Regions from separate parts of the Allorhizobium sp. Av2 genome, predicted to be linked through region 2. Evidence: predicted binding sites of a transcription regulator. Region 2 holds the regulator's gene; each other region holds the start of a gene.

Region 1 (6,426 bases), 770 kb from region 2:
GCCGTACCCATGATGCGGTGGTGCTGAAAACGCTGGGAGCAACGCGGCCAATGCTGATCCGCGCCTTTACCTACGAATATCTGCTGCTTGGCCTTGCCACGGCGATTTTCGCGCTGCTGGCCGGAAGCGTTGCCGGTTGGTATGTGGTCAGCCAGATCATGAAACTGCCCGCCAGCTTCCTGCCCGGGGTCGCCGTTTCCACAGTCGCGCTGGCGCTGGTGACGACGATCGGCATCGGCCTTGCCGGAACATGGCGGGTTCTGGGGCAGAAGGCAGCGCCGGTTCTGCGAGAACTCTGACAGGGATGGGGCCTTGGCCGTTAACCGAACTGGATGACCATGGGCTACATTACCGAGGTTTAACGCAAAAGCCCTTGTTCTATAGCGTTATTGCTCCCATATTGACGCTACGCATGCTGGAGCCCCGCAGCGGCGCTTGGGACACTGTCCCGCACCGTGAACAATCCGGGGCTTAATGAGAGGAAACCATGTCTGATTTTCGCAATTATCAGGCGCGTACTGGGGTAGGTTCGGCCGAGATGATCGACCAAGGCCTGCGCAGCTACATGCTGAAGGTCTATAACCTGATGGGTCTTGGACTGGCGATTACCGGCGTTGCGGCTTACGTGATCGCCATGCTTGCCACCACGACCGACCCATCGCAGGCCGTCGGACAGTTCGGCAACGGCATTTTGCTCACCAGCCTTGGCGCTGCCATTTACGGTAGCCCGCTGAAGTGGGTGATCATGCTGGCTCCTATCGGTCTGGTATTTTTCCTGAGCTTCAAGATCCAGTCGATGAGCGTATCGGCGGCCCGCACCACCTTCCTGGTCTATGCCGGTCTGGTCGGCCTGTCGCTGTCGTCTATCCTGCTGATCTATACCGGCCAGAGCGTGGTGCAGACCTTCTTCGTCACGGCTGCTTCGTTCGGCGCCCTGTCGCTGTATGGCTACACCACCAAGCGTAGCCTGAGCGCGATGGGTTCGTTCCTGATCATGGGCCTGTTCGGCCTGATCATCGCTTCGCTGGTCAACATCTTCCTGCAGTCCTCGGCGCTCGCCTTTGCTGTTTCGGCTATCGGCGTCGTTATCTTCGCAGGCCTGACCGCCTACGACACGCAGAAGATCAAGGAAATGTATTTCGAGCAGGATGGTGCCGATACGGCTGGCCGCAAGGCTATCCTGGGTGCGCTGACCCTTTACCTCGACTTCATCAACCTGTTCCTGTTCATGCTGCGCTTCATGGGCGACCGTCGCTAACCGGCGGATACCAGCAACAGGATCACATTAGGGCGGCCTTCGGGTCGCCCTTTTTCATGCGCCGTCTTGCCGGAAGCGTCTGGCTATGCAAGACGGGAATCTACACTGTTTCTCAGCGTAGAAAGTCCCATGCCCGTGCAAATCCGCGCAGCCACCCCAGCCGACATCCCCCGCATCACCAAGATTTACAGGCATGCCATTCTGACCGGAAAGGCAAGCTATGAAATCACGCCACCCGACGAGGCTGAGATGGCGCACCGGATGGAAACGATTACCTCTCAATCCTATCCCTATATCGTCGCGGAGGATGGTGACGGCAGCCTGCTCGGCTATGCCTATGCCTCGGCCTTTCGCACTCGACCCGCCTATCGCTTTCTGGTGGAGGATTCGATTTATCTGGCAGAGGCAGCCCAGGGCAAGGGGATCGGCAAGGCGCTGTTGGCCGATCTTGTGGCGCAATGCACGGCACTGGGTTTCCGGCAGATGATCGCCGTGATCGGCGGCGCTAATCCCGCCTCGATCGGCGTCCACCGCAGTCTGGGATTTTACCATGCCGGAGGTATCGATGGCTCCGGCTTCAAACACGGAACCTGGCTCGACACCGTTTTCATGCAACGCGCGCTTGGCGAGGGTAACCAAACCCTGCCCGACGAAAAAACCTATCCCGGCAGCCTGTTCAAAGGGTGAGGACGCTCTACTCGACCAGTTTCAAAACTTTGTCGAACACTTTCAGCACCTGACGCAGGTCATGCCCACGTTTCAAAATCATTCCGTGGGTATTGACCACCGAAAAAGCCCCCTGCTTTGCCGCAAGCTTCGGATTTTTCTCGATCCGATACAGGGGCATTTCACCAGAGCGCTTGAAAACGGAAAACACCGCCTTGTCTTTCAGATGGTCGAGCGCGTAATCGCGCCACTCGCCTTCCCCGACCATTCGGCCATAGACCCATAAGATCGCGTCCAATTCCGTACGATGAAAAGTGACCGGCAGCGGATCGAGATTCTGCTTGTAATCCCTAAGATCCACCACGGGAGAAGATCTGTTGCCAGGGCGCTGGCCAGTTTCAGGAGTGACGGGCGGGACTTCACGAGGTAAATCCGGCTGATCGGTCATTGGGGCTCCTTCGTGCTTTTCATGACAAGCCGGTGACAGTTTGCCTGACAGGCATCAAATTGCAAGAGCGTAACTGCGTAAGCCGTTTGCGCCAAAAAGCTCAACCTGCACCATTTCGGAAGGTTTTTTTCCTTCGCCGTATTTCGGTCAAAACAGCGCCCCAATTGCAGACGAGATTGCACCGTCTTCAGTTGACGCGTCAGCGTCAAGGGTCCGGTCTGGCGCATTGACCCCTTACCCCCAGCCCCCCAATGTTCCCGGCCGGACCCGCTGAAGCCACAGGATTGCATGTGACACATGTGATCCTATGCGTGCGGATTGTCTGCCGATCATGGATTGAGTTGCTTAGCGCTCTCATTTCCTGCGGATTGAGCCATTACCATCGCTGCCCCGACGATACGGCCAGGCTCTCCATTTTGCGTCGAAGACTGAAGCAAGACTGCAAATCCATCACAATCATTGCTGCGCAGGACCTTGGATGGCAGGGTCAGTTTCAAACTATCGCCATGCCACATGCCAACAGATTGGATGTCGCTGACGCTGTTCCAATAGGTCATGCGCTGACCCTTGTTTTCACCCTTTAGAACCTCGACATCTTTTCGACGCTTGAAATAGACGACGACCACATCGGCGCGGCCTTGCCCACTCCCGATCGACACCGACAGTGCGTCGCCTTGGATGGCTGCATCGACCTTGACCGACAGGCCATTGCCACTGGCCCGCAGCCCATCCAGTTTTCCCGAAAGCGTCGTCGCATCGGTGCCCTTCATCTGCATCGTGCCATTGACCACAGCCTGGGGCGTATAGACACCGCTCCTACCAAAGCTTCGCGCATAAGCATATTGGCGGGCGGTATTGCCAGGGGACCCGAGCGTATCGGTCCAACCGCGGTAGTTCCAGTAATCGACATGGTAGGCCAGTGCGATCACGTCAGGCTGTTTGGCGAGCGCTTCAAAAGCACGGTCGGCGGGTGGGCAGGACACGCAGCCCTGCGACGTAAAAAGCTCGACAACCCCCTTTGGCAAACGCGCGTCCTCAGCCTTGACGGTTGAGGCCCCTGCCAGGCACATCATCAGGGCCATAAGGAGGCCTTTTCCAGGGATTGCCGTAACCTTCATCGAAACCACCGATACTGCCCCATTTTTCAACCCTCCCCTTTATTCAACTCTTAAAGCCCGGCCACAATAGCACGGCATCGCGCCGATGATCGCAGTCCAAGCGTCTAGAGCCGCTAACCCGATGCTGCTCGGTTCCGCCGCCCCTTTGCAGCAAGTCCTTGCAGCCGGCCCGGCTTACGCTGTCCATACTGCATGAACATGTCAAAGCAGTTTAAACCGGTCACATGAACCTGGTCTTAAGCATCGCCACACCGCTGATCTGTCTGCTCATGGATTGAGAGGATAAACAGGACCTACTTCAACACCAAGTCACGTTGGGGTGAGAGCAACCTTGAAGCGAAGAGAAAACAAAAAAGCCGCCGGCATTTGCGCCGGCGGCTGTTATTTTCAATAGGAATCGACCGGATTAAGCGGCCAGATCGCGCAGAACGGTCTGCAAGATGCCACCGTTGTTCACGTAGGTCACTTCGTCAAGCGTATCGATGCGGCAGATCAGCGGCAGATCCTTCACTGTGCCATCGGCATAGGTGATCTTGGCGATCTTCTTCTCGCGTGGCTTGATCTCGCCTTCGAGGCCTTCGATCGTCACGGTTTCGTCGCCCTTCAGGTTGAGGCTGGCCCAAGTGGTGCCGTCCTCGAAGCAGAAAGGTACGATACCCATGCCGACCAGGTTGGAGCGGTGGATACGCTCGAACGACTGGGCGATCACGGCGCGCACGCCGAGCAGGTTGGTGCCCTTGGCAGCCCAGTCACGCGAGGAACCGTTGCCGTATTCGACGCCTGCAAAGATCACCAGCGGAACGCCCTCGGCCTTGTACTGCATGGCCGCATCGTAAATCGACATCTCTTCCTTGGACGGATAATGGATGGTGTAGCCACCTTCCTTGCCGTTCGGGCCGAGCATGTGGTTACGGATGCGGATATTGGCGAAGGTACCGCGCATCATCACTTCGTGATTGCCGCGACGGGTGCCGTACTGGTTGAAGTCCGCCACGCCAACGCCATGGTCCAGCAGATAGGCGCCAGCCGGCGACGCCGCCTTGATGGAGCCAGCCGGCGAGATATGGTCGGTGGTGATCTTGTCGCCAAACAGACCAAGGACGCGCGCATTGGTGATGTTCTTGAGACCAGAGCCGCTCTTGCCCATACCCACGAAGTAAGGCGGGTTCTGCACATAGGTCGAGTTGTCGTCCCAGGCATAGGTCTGGCCAGCAGGGATCTGCACGGCCTGCCAGTTTTCATCACCCTTGAACACGTCCGCATACTTGCTTTCATACAGCTCGCGCGTGACGTATTTCAGGATGAATTCCTGGATTTCCTTGGAGGTCGGCCAGATATCCCGAAGGAACACGGGATTGCCGTCCTGATCTTCGCCCAGAGGCTCGGTGGTCAGGTCCTTCTGAACCGAACCGGCCAGCGCGTAAGCAACAACCAGCGGCGGAGATGCCAGATAGTTGGCCTGAACGTCCGGCGAGATACGGCCTTCAAAGTTACGGTTGCCCGACAATACGCCAGCGGTGATCAGGCCCTTGTCGTTGATGGTCTTGGAGATCGGCGCTGGCAGCGGGCCAGAGTTACCGATGCAAGTGGTGCAGCCGAAACCAACGAGGTTGAAGCCGAGTGCATCCAGAGAAACCTGCAAGCCGGACTTGGACAGGTATTCGCCAACAACTTGGCTTCCCGGTGCCAGCGAGGTCTTGACCCAAGGCTTGGACTTCAGACCCTTGGCAACAGCATTGCGGGCCAGCAGGCCAGCGGCAATCAACACGCTCGGGTTGGAGGTGTTGGTGCAGGAGGTGATGGCGGCAATCGCCACATCGCCATGGCCGAGGTCGAAGTCGGTGCCTTCAACCGCGTAACGGTTAGTCAGCTGGCCGGGCTTCTTGTAATCGCCTTCCAGAGCGGTTGCGAAGTTTGGTGCAATGGTTTCCAGCGCCAAACGGCCTTCCGGACGCTTTGGACCGGCCATGGACGGCACAACATCGCTGAGTTCGAGTTCAAGCGTGTCGGTGAAGACCAGATCCGAGCCGTCGCCATCGCGCCACATGCCCTGCGCCTTGGAATAGGCTTCGACCAGTGCAATCCGGTCCTTGGTGCGGCCAGACATGGTGAGGTAGTTGATGGTTTCGCCATCGACCGGGAAGAAGCCGCAGGTCGCGCCATATTCCGGACCCATATTGCCGATGGTGGCACGGTCGGCCAGCGACATAGAATCCAGGCCGGGGCCATAGAATTCAACGAACTTGGAGACAACGCCCTTCTTGCGCAGCATCTGCACGACAGTCAGCACGAGGTCGGTGGCGGTGACGCCTTCCTTGACCTTGCCAGTCAGCTTGAAGCCGATGACTTCAGGCAGAAGCATGGAAACCGGCTGGCCAAGCATGGCCGCTTCAGCTTCGATACCGCCCACGCCCCAGCCCAGAACGCCCAGACCATTGATCATGGTCGTGTGGCTGTCGGTGCCAACGCAGGTATCGGGATAAGCGGTGGTTTCGCCGTCTTCGTCCTTGGTCCAGACGGTCTGGCCGAGATATTCGAGATTGACCTGGTGACAGATGCCGGTACCAGGAGGAACAACGCGGAAATTCTTGAACGCCTGCTGGCCCCACTTGAGGAAGCGGTAACGCTCGCCGTTGCGCTCATATTCCAACTCAACGTTGCGGGCGAAAGCGGTTGGCGTGCCGAACTCATCGACGATGACCGAGTGGTCGATGACGAGGTCAACGGGAACCAGCGGGTTGATCTTTTCCGGATCGCCGCCCAGCGACACCATGGCATCGCGCATGGCAGCCAGATCGACCACGGCGGGAACGCCGGTGAAGTCCTGCATCAGCACGCGGGCCGGACGATAGGCGATTTCGTTTTCAGCCGTACCCTTGTCAACCAGCCAGGCGGCGACGTTTTCAATGTCGGCCTTGGTGACGGAGCGGCCGTCT
Region 2 (6,426 bases):
CCAGTTGACCGGCGACCTTGAATTCACCTCGCCGCAAACGCTGGTGGCCTTCGCCCTGGGTATCACCCTGTTTGCCATCACGCTTTGCCTTAATATCTATGCGCTTTACATCGTGCGCAAATACCGGGAGCAGTACGAATGAGCGAGACCCTCTCCCCCGCTGCGGCAGGCCACGGCGCTGGCGCCCTTGCCCCTGTATCACGCCCTCGTCGGGACATCGGCATCAAGCGCCGCTATGCCGCCGAGCGCCGTTTCCGGGCCTATGGCATTGTCGCCATCAGCTTCGGTTTGCTGTTCTTGCTGCTGCTGCTCACTTCCGTGGTTTCCAAAGGCTACACGGCCTTCTTGCAGACAACGATCACCGTGCCGGTTGAGTTCAGCGAAAAGCTGATCGATCCGAGCAACCAGCGCGCTACCAACCCCGATGTTTTGGTTGCGGCCAATTATCCGGTTCTGGTGCGCAATGCGTTGGCAGCAAAACTTAAGATCGATACATCCAATCGTCCGGCAATGAAGCAATTGACCGAGATGGTCTCCGACAATGTCCGCGTCCAATTGCGCAACATGGTTGTTGCCGATCCATCGATCATCGGCAAGACGGTTCCGGTCTCGGTCCTGGCCAGTGCCACGGTCGACACGGCCTTCAAAGGACAATTCGACCTGACGGTCGATGAAAGCAGCCGAAAGATTTCCGACCAGCAGATCGGCTGGATGAATGCGCTGGCTGAAAGCGGCGCGTTGGCCAAGTCCTTCAATACCGGTATTTTCGTCAACGGCGCATCCAGCCGCCCGGAAGCCGCAGGCGTTGGCGTGGCCTTGATCGGTACTGCCTATATGATGCTGACCGTGTTGATCCTGGCTCTGCCGATCGGCGTGGCAACCTCGATCTATCTTGAGGAATTTGCCCCGAAGAACCGTTGGACCGACCTGATCGAGGTCAATATCAACAATCTCGCAGCCGTTCCCTCTATCGTCTTCGGCCTACTGGGCCTGGCGGTGTTCATCAACTTTGCCGGTCTGCCGCGCTCGGCCTCGCTGGTCGGCGGACTGGTGCTCACCCTGATGACCCTGCCGACGATCATCATCGCCACCCGCGCAGCATTGAAAGCCGTGCCTCCGTCGATCCGCGCTGCGGCACTGGGTCTGGGTGCGTCCAAGATGCAGACGGTCTTCCACCATGTGTTGCCGCTGGCCATGCCTGGCGTGTTGACCGGCACGATTATCGGCCTTGCCCATGCGCTGGGCGAGACCGCGCCACTGCTTCTGATCGGCATGGTGGCTTTCGTGGCGGATTATCCGGGCACGCCGCTCGATCCGTCGACGGCACTGCCGGTACAGATCTATATGTGGGCCAATGAAGCTGAACGCGCTTTCGTAGAGCGGACGTCCGGTGCCATTATCATTCTGCTGATCTTCCTGCTGATCATGAATGTCGGTGCCATCCTGCTGCGCAGGCGGTTTGAGCGGCGGTGGTAGAAACCAGCCGGAGCATGGTCCTGGGCGATGACGTCCAGGAAAGTTCATCGGGCCTACGTCAAGCGATTGCGAAAAGACAGGCCGGAGGGTTAAGAACATGAACATGATGTCTGAAGCAGCAGTTGAAAAGGCCTTGGATCAGAAGATGACCGAAGTGAACACCAAGATGGTCGGCAAGGATGTGTCCGTTTACTACGGCGAAAAACGCGCCCTGTTCGACGTGAACCTGAATGTCCGCGAAAATACCGTCACGGCGCTGATCGGTCCTTCGGGTTGCGGCAAGTCTACTTTCTTGCGGACATTGAACCGCATGAACGACACCATCGATCATTGCCGGGTCACCGGCCTCATCACTCTCGATAATATGGATATCTACGATCCGTCCATCGACGTGGTGGAACTTCGCGCCCGCGTCGGCATGGTGTTCCAGAAGCCGAACCCTTTCCCCAAGTCGATCTACGAAAACATTGCCTACGGCCCGCGCATCCATGGTCTGGCCCGCAACAAGGCGGACATGGACCAGATCGTTGAAAAGAGCCTTCAGCGCGCCGGTCTTTGGAACGAAGCAAAGGATCGCCTTCAGGAGCCGGGAACGGGCCTGTCCGGCGGTCAGCAGCAACGTCTGTGCATTGCCCGCGCCATTGCCGTCAGCCCCGAAGTCATCCTGATGGACGAGCCCTGCTCGGCCCTGGACCCGATTGCAACGGCCAAGGTGGAAGAGCTGATCCACGAATTGCGGGCCAATTTCACCATCGTCATCGTCACGCATTCGATGCAGCAGGCCGCCCGCGTGTCCCAACGCACGGCGATGTTCCATCTCGGCCAGCTGGTCGAGGAAAACGATACCGACAAGATGTTCACCAACCCGGACGACCAGCGGACCCAGGACTATATCATGGGCCGGTTCGGCTGATCCGACGGTTGATTGAAAATGCATCTTTTTAAAGGATCAGAACATGACAGCGCATATCTACACCGCCTTTGACGAGGAACTGAAATATCTGATGCGCCGCATTTCGGAAATGGGTGGTCTGGCCGAGCAAATGGTGGGTGAATCCGTTCGCGCCCTGGTCAATTCCGATGCCGCCCTCGCCCAGAAGGTGATCTCCGACGACGTGATCATGGACAATGCCGAGCGTGAAGTGGGTGACAAGGCAATTGTCACCATTGCAAAACGTCAGCCCATGGCCGCCGATCTGCGCGAAATCATCGGTGCGCTCAGGATCGCTTCGGATCTGGAGCGTGTCGGCGATCTCGGCAAAAACAATGCCAAGCGGGTGATGGCGGTGCAGGGCACTGGCGTGCCGCGCAAGCTGGCCCGTGGCATTGAGCATCTTTCGGAACTGGCGATGACCCAGCTCAAGGAAGTCTTGGATGTCTATACCACCCGCTCGGCGGAAAAGGCCAAGTCGATCCGCGACCGCGATGAGGAGATCGATGCGATCTACACCTCGCTGTTTCGCGAATTGCTGACCTATATGATGGAAGATCCGCGCAACATCACCACCTGCACGCACCTGCTGTTCTGCGCCAAGAATATCGAGCGTATCGGCGACCATGCCACCAATATCGCCGAGACCATCTATTACATGGCCACTGGCGCACAGCCCGAAGGCGAGCGCCCGAAGGACGATACGACGACCGCTTTCGGGGTCGCCGATTGAGATGACAGTGCGAGGATAGTGACTCATCCTCGCGTTGACTGACATGCTGATATCTCAAGGTGTCAAGATCTTGAGATATCAGAGAAAAGCATACCAGGAGCCATGGTCTATGGCTGCCGGTATGAAACCATGACGGAGATTGGCATCGGACAGCTCAGCGTCTGACGCCAAATGGGGTGGGGGCTTCACCCGAAGGTTCGACCTGTGGCGACAGGCCAGCCTTCCAGTCACAGTAGAGCGCCATCATAAAGCGCAAACATGCTGTAAACATCGAAATTCTCGTATTGCCATGTTCTTTTTCGCCAGAGCGGACAAGGAAGGGCTTGCGGGAAGACTCTCTCATTGAAGGTATGGGATCGAATGCTGCCGAAAATTGCCGTCGTTGAAGACGAAGAAGCCCTGAGCGTCCTTTTGCGTTATAATCTGGAATCTGAAGGCTATGAGGTCGAAACCATTCTGCGGGGAGACGAAGCCGAGCTTCGCCTGCAGGAACGGGTACCGGATCTGCTGATCCTCGATTGGATGTTGCCGGGTGTTTCCGGCATTGAGCTATGTCGCCGCCTGCGGATGCGGCCCGATACCGAGCGCCTGCCGATCATCATGCTGACGGCGCGCGGCGAAGAGAGCGAGCGGGTGCGTGGACTTGCCACCGGTGCCGACGACTATGTCGTCAAGCCTTTCTCGACGCCGGAACTGATGGCCCGTGTCAAGGCTATGCTGCGCCGCGCCAAGCCGGAAGTTCTGTCCAGCCTGCTGCGCTGCGGCGATATCGAGCTTGATCGCGAAACCCACCGTGTCCATCGCAAGAGCCGCGAAGTGCGCCTCGGCCCGACCGAATTCCGGCTGCTGGAATTCCTGATGACCTCACCCGGCCGGGTGTTTTCCCGCTCTCAACTGCTGGATGGCGTCTGGGGCCATGACATTTACGTGGACGAGCGCACGGTCGATGTCCATGTCGGACGGCTGCGCAAGGCGCTCAACTTTTCCAATATGCAGGACGTGATCCGCACGGTGCGCGGCGCCGGCTATTCGATGGAAGCATAAGATCGCTGCACGGTTTTTATGGACCGAAAACCCAGTGGAACGAAAAAAGCGAGCCGGGCGGCTCGCTTTTTTTATGACATGCGATCGGAGATCACGGGCAGAGATCAGCGGGCGTTAGCGGCAGCCCGGCGCCGCTCGTTTACCGGCTGGTAGGCGAGCTTCGCGTGATATTTGCAATAGGGCGAATTATCCTGGCTATCGCAGCCGCAGAAGTGAAACTCATCGGTCATCGGGTCGCCAACCGGCCATTTGCAGGTCCGCTCGGTGAGGTCTGTCAGCGACAGACGGCGCGAGGCTGGCAGGATGGTGGTGTTGAGAACCGGCAGGACAGCCATGTTCTCGGTGACATCCATGTCGAGATCGTCGTTCAGCGCGGTCGCCGCAGCAGTGCGCGCGGCTGGACGCGGCGCGCTCGAAGGCGTGCGTGCGGCAAAGTTCGGTGCGCGGGGCGTGGACGGTGCTGGCCGCTTGGGTGTGCGCGCTGGCGTGGCAGTAGGACCGCCTGCCTTGGCGCGGCCCGGAAGGCACAACCGATGCACCTTGCCAATCACGGCATTCCGGCTGACGCCGCCAAGCTGTGTCGCAATCTGACTTGCGCTCAGGCCTTCGGCCCATAATTTCGTGAGTCTTTCAACTCGCTCGTCCGTCCAGTTCATGCCGCAATCTCCGCCTGGTGCACGCGCTTGACGCGGAATCCATCATCCATGTCCCAGAAGGTTCCGGAACCCAACTTTCCTCGTGTTGTCGGTGACTGTTTCCGCCGCATGCAGTGTAGTAATTCGTCATTAACCTAGTGTGAGCCTGACTCCGTGACAAGAGTCGCCGAATCATCGTGAATCGAATTTCAGGCTTTTCCCCAACTTGCTATCCACCGATTTTTTATCGATGCGATCTCATCAAGAGGGTTTCCAAGAACATCTCGGTACGATCCGGTTGCAATACCTTTGCCCCTATGTTTTGTTGACAACGCTGGCGGAAGCCGGAATAGTGCAAATGCCGCCGAAAGGCGGCATTTTTGATTTTTCCACCGGTTTTTCGGTGGTTGGCATGCAACATCGTTCAGACTTCAAAAAGCCGCTCGAAAGGATTTTCCGTCATGGCTCAGACATCAACGCCGCTGTTCAACACGTTTTCACGTGCGCCGCTGCGTTTCGAGCGAGGCGAGGGCCCGTGGCTTTATACTGAAACAGGCGAGCAATATCTCGACTTTGCCGGCGGCGTCGCCGTGACGTCCTGCGGCCATTCGCATCCGCATCTCGTCGAGGCGTTGAAAAGCCAGGCGGAGAAAGTCTGGCATCTTTCGAACCTTTACGAAGTTCCCGGCCAGGAACGCCTGGCCGCAAGGCTGGTCGAGGCGACATTTGCCGACAAGGTATTCTTCACCAATTCCGGTGCTGAAGCGCTGGAATGCGCCATCAAGACGGCTCGCCGCTATCACTATAGCAAGGGCCATCCGGAAAAATTCCATATCATCACGTTCGAGGGTGCCTTTCATGGCCGCACCATCGCCACCATCGCGGCGGGCGGCCAGGAAAAATATCTTGAAGGCTTCGGCCCCAAGGCGCCCGGCTTTGACCAGGTGCCGTTCGGCGACCTCGACGCCTTGAAGGCGGCGATTACCGACAGCACGGCTGCATTGCTGATCGAACCGATCCAGGGCGAAGGCGGTATCCGCGTCGTCGGGACCGAGTTCCTGCGTGAATTGCGGGCAATCTGCGACGAAAAGGGCCTGCTGCTCATTCTCGACGAAGTGCAGTCGGGCGTTGGCCGGACGGGCAAGTTCTTTGCCCATGAATGGGCTGGCCTCACCCCCGATATCATGGCGGTGGCCAAGGGTATCGGCGGCGGCTTTCCGTTCGGTGCCTGCCTTGCCACAGACGAGGCTGCGTCCGGCATGACGGCTGGCGTGCACGGCACGACCTATGGCGGCAACCCGCTGGCCATGGCGGTCGGCAATGCCGTTCTCGATCTGGTTCTGGCCGATGACTTCCTGCAAAATGTCCGCGATGTAGCTCTGGTCTTCCGCCAGGGTCTGGCCGGTCTGAAAGACCGTTTTCCAGGCGTGATCGAAGACGTGCGCGGCGAAGGCCTGATGCTCGGCATCAAGGCTGCGGTGCCATCCTCCGAACTGCTGCATGCAATGCGCCACGAGCATATCCTGGGCGTTCCGGCTGGTGATAACGTCATCCGCCTGCTTCCGCCTCTGACGCTGACTGCCGAACAGGCCCGAGAAGGCCTCAAG
Region 3 (6,426 bases), 1.7 Mb from region 2:
ATCCTGGTGCGCGGTCAGGGCAGGCTGACCCATATGCTGGCGGGCGATGCGGGTCGGTTCCGCCAGATTCTCACCAATCTTTTGGGGGAGGCAATCCGCGCCACCGACAGAGGCCATGTGCTGGTCGATCTCGGTTTGCGCCAGGAAGAGCCGGATCTGGACGTCCCGCTCCAAAGCCACGGAGATCCTATTTCTGAAACGAATGCCGAGGTGAGTGACCGCGCCCGTGCATGGCTGGTTCTGCGGATCGAGGATACCGGCCATGGCATGACGCCGGAGCAATGCCTGATGGCCTTTACCAAATTTTCCCAGATGAATGACGGGGCTTTGCATCACCGGGATGGGGCGGGTCTAGGATTTTCGATTGCCGGTGGGCTTGTCGATCTGTTTGGCGGGACGATCGGGGTGGAAAGCGCACCCGGTCGAGGTGCCACCGTGACTGTCAATCTGCCCTTTGCAATGGCGGCTGAAAAACTACCGAGCCTTGCCGGCTTTCATCTGCGCGGTGCCCGGGTCTTGGGTTTCGAAAGCAATGATATCAGCTGCGGCATTCTTAATGACCAGCTTTGCCGTTGGGGCTTCGATGGCGTGGCGGTTAACGATCCGGCGCTGGCGCTGGCCGTGCTGGAACAGGCCGAGAGCCAGAATAGCCCGATTGAGGTGGTTGTGATCGATTGCTGCCGGCGCAGCGGCGGCGGGCTGGATCTGGTGCGCAAGATCCGCGGTGACCGACGGTTCGATTCGCTGTCGATCATCCTGCTGGCAGCGGATGCCCCCTTCAATCTCGACAGAATGGCCGATGGGCTGAATATTCAGGCGCAGCTTACCAAGCCGGTGGGTGAAAACCTGCTGCGCAATGTTGTCATCGACGTGTTGCGCGGAACGCGGCGCGGCGCTGTCTCCGCGCTGAGGGCGGAACCGGAGGCTGAGGCGCCCCTGATCTCGGAGGAAGAGCAATCGGACTTGATGCCGTCGGGCGTGATACAGCAAGAGCAGATCGATCTGCTGGTGCTGGATGCTGGTGAAGCGGAGCGTCATTTTTTCCATCAAGCCTTGCAGGCGCTGGGTGTGGGCCATGCCTGCGTGGAGGGGGAAAGCGAGGCGCTGACCCTCTGGCGCCAATGGCAGCCGGGGATGATGCTGATCGATCTCGTTGAGGACCGGGCACGGGTGCTTGATATGGTCAGGCAGATCCGTGCCGAGGAAAGCCAGCAGCCACAGACCGCGCCGACCGTGCTGATTGGTCTTGCGGGAGATCTTTCCACCTATGACAAGGCGGCCTGCCATAAAGCCGGTCTTGATGATCTCGTCCTCAAGCCTGTCAGTCCCGACCGTCTCCAGGACTGCATTGCCTATTGGTTAGGGGGGGCCGCAGCGGTGACGCAGCCACAGGCCCTGGCAGAGGACCTCGGTGCGAGGCAGACGGCATTGTGACCGTGGGACCGATCCGGTCGATGACAGCGTATCTGAAATCATGACGGCTCGGTCTTCGACCCGCATAGCATTTCCCGTTTGCCGGCAAAGCCCGGGCGTCGCTCCACGGTAAAGCCCGCCTCGATCAGGTTGCGGCGTACGAAACCGGCAGCGGCATAGGTGGCGAAGCGGCCACCGGATGATGTCAGCTGATAGAGCCGGGTCATCAGATCCAGCGACCACATGGCGCTGTTGCGGGACGGGGCAAAGCCATCGAGATACCAGGCGTCGAAGGGGTCGCTCCAGGCTTGCAGCGAGGCCAGCGCGTCGCCGCAAACCACGATCAACCGGGTCTGGGCGTCGAGGTCGAGCTGGACTTGACCTTGGGGCTCATCCGGCCACAGCGCCAGCAAGCCTTGCCGCTCTGCATCGATTTGCGGCCAGCGCGACAGGGCGCGGTCGATATCGGCGCGCGCCATCGGATAAAGCTCAAAGGATATGAAGGTCAGATGTCCGCTCGGCATGCGCGTTGCCTGCCACTGGCGCCAGGTTTCCATGGCGTTTAGCCCGGTGCCGAAACCCAGTTCGCCGATGCGGAACGAAGATGCGTTGATCCAGCGCTGCGGCAATTCATTGCCCGCGAGGAAAACATGGCCGCATTCCAGGCGGCCATCGGTCTGGCAGTAAAAATGGTCGCCAAACGCGGTGGAATAGGGCATATCGCCGTCCTGCCAGCTCAGCGGCTGGGTGTCAGCCGTTTCGGCGTCAGGCATCGGATCGGGATTGGAAGTGGAGTGGGTCATGAAGACAGGCGATAGGACGGCTTCGGTCTCCGGTCAACACTTGTCCCTCAAAGGCGCGTCCAATACCCTCGCGGCAGATCTTCTGGTGGTCGGCGGCGGCATCATGGGCCTGTGGGCGGCGCGCTTTGCGGTTCTGGCCGGGCTGAATGTGGTTCTGGTCGATGGCGGTCGGGTGGCCGGTGGCGCCAGTGGCGGGCTGCTGGGCGCACTCATGCCCTATATGCCGGACAAATGGGATCGCAAGAAGCAGTTTCAGTTCGATGCGCTGCTGGCACTGGAAACAGAAGCATTGCGGCTTGAGACGGAAACAGGGATTGCTGTGGGCTATCGCCGGTCCGGGCGGCTGATGCCCTTGCCAAAGCCGCATCTGCGGGTGATTGCCAAGCGGCACGAAAAAGACGCCGAAACCGCCTGGAAAACCGCAGATCGGCAATTTGCCTGGAAGGTTATCGACAACTCCCCGGCTGGTGATGGCTGGCCGGATAGTTCTGTCACGCAAGCCGGTCTGGTGCATGACACGCTGGCGGCGCGGGTGTCGCCGCGCGGCTTGACGGCGGCGCTGAAGGCGGCCCTTGTTGCATCGCCGCGCTGCCGGATCATCGAGGGTTCGGCAGTCAGTGCCATCGATCCGGCTCGGCAATGGGCTGAATTGTCGGATACAAGCCGGATTGCCTTCGGCCATGTGATCGTTTCAGCTGGCGTCGGGAGTTTTCCACTGCTGGATGGTTTCAGCCCGACCGGTGTGCTGCCGCTCGGCATGGCGGTCAAGGGGCAGGCGGCATTGCTGAAGGCCGATGTCGATCCTGCGCTGCCGCTGGTCTATCTGGACGGCATTTATGCCGTGCCACATGAGGGTGGGCATGTGGCGATTGGCAGCACCAGCGAAAACCGCTGGGATGCGCCCTTGACCACTGATGACCTGCTGGAAACCCTGATTGCCAAGGCCCGCAGGCTGGTGCCGATGCTGGGCGACGCCCCGGTGGTGGAGCGCTGGGCGGGGCTGCGGCCCAAGTCGATAGACCGCGATCCCATGGTTGGACCGCATCCCGATCATCCCAGGCTGATTGCACTGACTGGCGGTTTCAAGATCAGCTTCGGGCTGGCGCATAGCCTGGCGCAGCAGGCGTTACGGCTGATTTTCGGTGCAGAGCTTGATATGCCGGATGGTTTTACGCTTGCCCATCATCTGCAGATCGCCTCCCGTGTCCCTGATAAAACCGTGGAACCGCCGTTGGAAAACCCGGTCGGTTGATAAACCGGCCTTAATATTCTCTTAATAAATATTTCAAGCGTCGAGCCTTGCGTCGTGCGAGGTCGCTTCTCATCACCCTCCTGTGATCTCGCGTAAAAAGTGAACCTGATGCTCGGTCACTTTCGTCATAGTGTCATGCAAATCCCCTATCTGACTGCTCATGCGGGCTATCGGTCATGGTCGATTCGATTGTTTTGCATGACAGCGCCATGCGTTTGGCAGAATGCAGGCACGGCGTTGTATCGATTTGAATGTGTTGCATAAATCCACAAATCCATTGGGGCCAAGGGTGTGTGCGACAGGATCAGTTTGGTCCAGCATGCCGTAATGCAGAACTTAAGAAGATTTGCAGCGCTCCTGGCGCGTCTTTGCAGACGCCCGTCGCTGCCGGAGGCCACCCGCATGCGATATTCGATTTGCTATACACCCTCTGCGCGTGACCCGCTGTCGCTTGCAGCCGCCAGCTGGCTGGGACGCAATGTCTATTCCGATGAACCGGTCGAACATCCGGGACTGGCAGGTCTTGGCCTGCACGAGATTGCCTTTCATACGGCCTTGCCGCGTCGAAATGGGTTCCATGGCTGCCTGAAAGCGCCATTCGCGCTGCATCCGGAGGTCAGTGAAGCCCAGTTGTTGCGTGAGTTGATGCATTTTGCCGGTATTGTCGAGCCTTTCACGCTGCCGGGACTGGAAGTGGCAAAGCTCGGTGATTTTTGCGGTCTGACTTTAACCTATCCGTCCAACCAGCTGGATCGGGTGGCGGCGCTGGTGGTGCAGAATTTCGACCGGTTCCGCGCGCCGCTCAGTGATGCCGAAATTGAGCGCATGGCGCCCGAACGTCTCAGCGCGCCGCAATTTGCCAATCTCTACCGCTGGGGCGATCCGCATGTGCTGGACGAATATCGTTTCTACATGCCCCTGACCGGGCCGTTGCCGCTCAGCCACCGCGATCGCCTTCATCAGGCGGCGACTCACTATTTCGCGCCGCTGCTGCAAAACCCTGTCGTGTTTGCCAATCTGGCGCTGTTTATCGAGCGTGAGCCCGGAGCACCACTGGTGGTGCATTCGCTGCATCCGATGGGGCGGGTCTCGGCGCGCAAGATCGCCTGATCTCACGATGCTGTATGCCCTCTCGACAAAAAGGGCAGGGTTGCTTACCGTTTCTTGTCACAAGACCAGAAGGTAGCAGCTATGAAGACTGAAACTTACCCCCGCGATCTCATCGGCTATGGTCGCCATACCCCCGATCCCCGCTGGCCGGGAGAAGCGCGTGTGGCGGTACAGTTCGTCATCAATTATGAGGAGGGGGGCGAAAGCTGTATCCTCGACGGCGACCCGGCCTCCGAAAATCTGCTGTCGGAAATCGTTGGTGCGGCGGCATGGCCCGGTCAGCGCAACCTGAACATGGAATCCATCTATGAATACGGGTCTCGTGCTGGCTTCTGGCGTCTGCATCGGATGTTCACGGCCCTCAATATACCGGTGACGGTCTATGGCGTCACGCTGGCCATGGCCCGCAACCCGGACGCGGTAGTGGCGATGAAAGAGGCGGGCTGGGAAATCGCCAGCCATGGCTATCGCTGGTTGGAATATAAGGATTTCCCCGAGGAGGTTGAGCGTCAGCATATTCTGGACGCCGTGCGCCTGCATACCGAGGTGACGGGGGAGCGGCCCTATGGCATGTATCAGGGCAAGCCTTCCGACAACACGCTGCGGCTGGTGATGGAGGAGGGCGGTTTTCTCTATTCCTCCGACAATTATTCCGATGACCTGCCTTTCTGGGTGCCGGATCTTAACGGTAAACCGTTTCTGATCATTCCCTATACGCTGGAAACCAACGACATGCGGTTTGCCACGCCGCAGGGCTTCAACTCCGGCGACCAGTTTTTCACCTATCTGAAGGATGCCTTCGACACGCTCTATCAGGAAGGCGCAGAGGGCGCGCCGAAAATGATGTCCGTCGGCCTGCATTGCCGGTTGGTTGGCCGCCCGGGCCGGGCCGCCGCGCTAAAGCGCTTTCTGGATTACGTGCTGTCCCATGACAAGGTCTGGACGCCGACCCGCCTTGATATTGCCAAGCACTGGCACGCCCATCACAAGCCTGAATGGTAGTAGGGAAAATAACCGAAACAGCCATGGAAGATGCTCACGCATCCCCGACGTGAATACCTCACATACATCAGAGGCTCGAGATATTGAAAATGAGTAGCGACGGCCTCAGGCCGCCGCGACTGACAAATTCTCATCAAAAGAGACGACTTTATTGCGACCGGAATTTTTAGCTGTGTAGAGGCATTTATCGGCTTTCACAAACAGTGCTTCATCTGTTTCATCATGCTCAGGTGATTGTTCGGCAACGCCGATGCTGATGGTCACATGCCCCCAGGGCAGGTTTTTCTGGTGGATTATCCCCAGGTCGGCGATCCGTTGGCGGATCTCCTCGCCTACTTGGCGTGCCTGGCTTGCGGTTTTTCCCGGCAGCAGGATGACGATTTCCTCTCCACCGTAGCGCGCGGCAAGATCCGTTCCCGGACGGATTGCAGCGGCGATTTCGGTCGAAATTTTCCGCAGGCAATTATCACCCGGCAGATGACCATAGGTATCGTTGAACAGCTTGAATTTATCGACATCAACGACAAGCAGTGAAAGGGGAGTGCCCACCATCCGTGCCTCGGCGGAAAGACTTTTCAGCTGCCTGTTGAAGTGACGTTTGTTGGAAAGCTGCGTCAATTCATCCGTGTTGGCAAGCCGATCCAGCTCTTCCTGCAAAAGCCTTTGACTTGTGACGTCCCTGGTTACGGCAACCATGCCGCTGCTGACATCGAAGCTGCGAACCCGGGTTATCACGGTTTCCAGCCAGGCGATCTCACCGTCTTTTTTTATTCTGGGGAAGACAAGCCGTTCGATTGAAGAACCGGCGGCAATGTTGGCCAGCGCCTCAGACCAGTATTGCCGGGC

What was found. The regulator PhoB, encoded in region 2, activates phosphate uptake and scavenging genes when phosphate is short. The targets are predictions, from matches to a motif close to TGTCATNNANCTGTCAT.
Region 1: FS819_RS15110 (DUF2794 domain-containing protein) is a predicted target of PhoB. The motif match lies at 2,394-2,410, and genes of this name have one in related genera.
Region 3: FS819_RS10960 (DUF1045 domain-containing protein) is a predicted target of PhoB. The motif match lies at 3,589-3,605, and genes of this name have one in related genera.

Annotation. Positions count from the first base shown of each region.
Region 1 is NZ_CP192696.1:3,223,189-3,229,614, forward strand. Features, by position in the region: gene FS819_RS15095 (ABC transporter permease) at 1-299, shown strand, start outside; gene FS819_RS15100 (Bax inhibitor-1/YccA family protein) at 488-1,258, shown strand; gene FS819_RS15105 (GNAT family N-acetyltransferase) at 1,388-1,945, shown strand; gene FS819_RS15110 (DUF2794 domain-containing protein) at 1,953-2,372, opposite strand; gene FS819_RS15115 (DUF1223 domain-containing protein) at 2,702-3,490, opposite strand; gene acnA (aconitate hydratase AcnA) at 3,897-6,426, opposite strand, start outside.
Region 2 is NZ_CP192696.1:131,689-138,114, reverse strand. Features, by position in the region: gene pstC (phosphate ABC transporter permease subunit PstC) at 1-142, shown strand, start outside; gene pstA (phosphate ABC transporter permease PstA) at 139-1,476, shown strand; gene pstB (phosphate ABC transporter ATP-binding protein PstB) at 1,574-2,389, shown strand; gene phoU (phosphate signaling complex protein PhoU) at 2,433-3,140, shown strand; gene phoB (phosphate regulon transcriptional regulator PhoB) at 3,501-4,184, shown strand; gene FS819_RS00660 (GcrA family cell cycle regulator) at 4,289-4,840, opposite strand; gene FS819_RS00655 (aspartate aminotransferase family protein) at 5,281-6,426, shown strand, end outside.
Region 3 is NZ_CP192696.1:2,294,155-2,300,580, reverse strand. Features, by position in the region: gene FS819_RS10975 (PAS-domain containing protein) at 1-1,434, shown strand, start outside; gene mnmC2 (tRNA (5-methylaminomethyl-2-thiouridine)(34)-methyltransferase MnmC2) at 1,473-2,216, opposite strand; gene FS819_RS10965 (NAD(P)/FAD-dependent oxidoreductase) at 2,215-3,468, shown strand; gene FS819_RS10960 (DUF1045 domain-containing protein) at 3,871-4,578, shown strand; gene puuE (allantoinase PuuE) at 4,660-5,580, shown strand; gene FS819_RS10950 (sensor domain-containing diguanylate cyclase) at 5,686-6,426, opposite strand, start outside.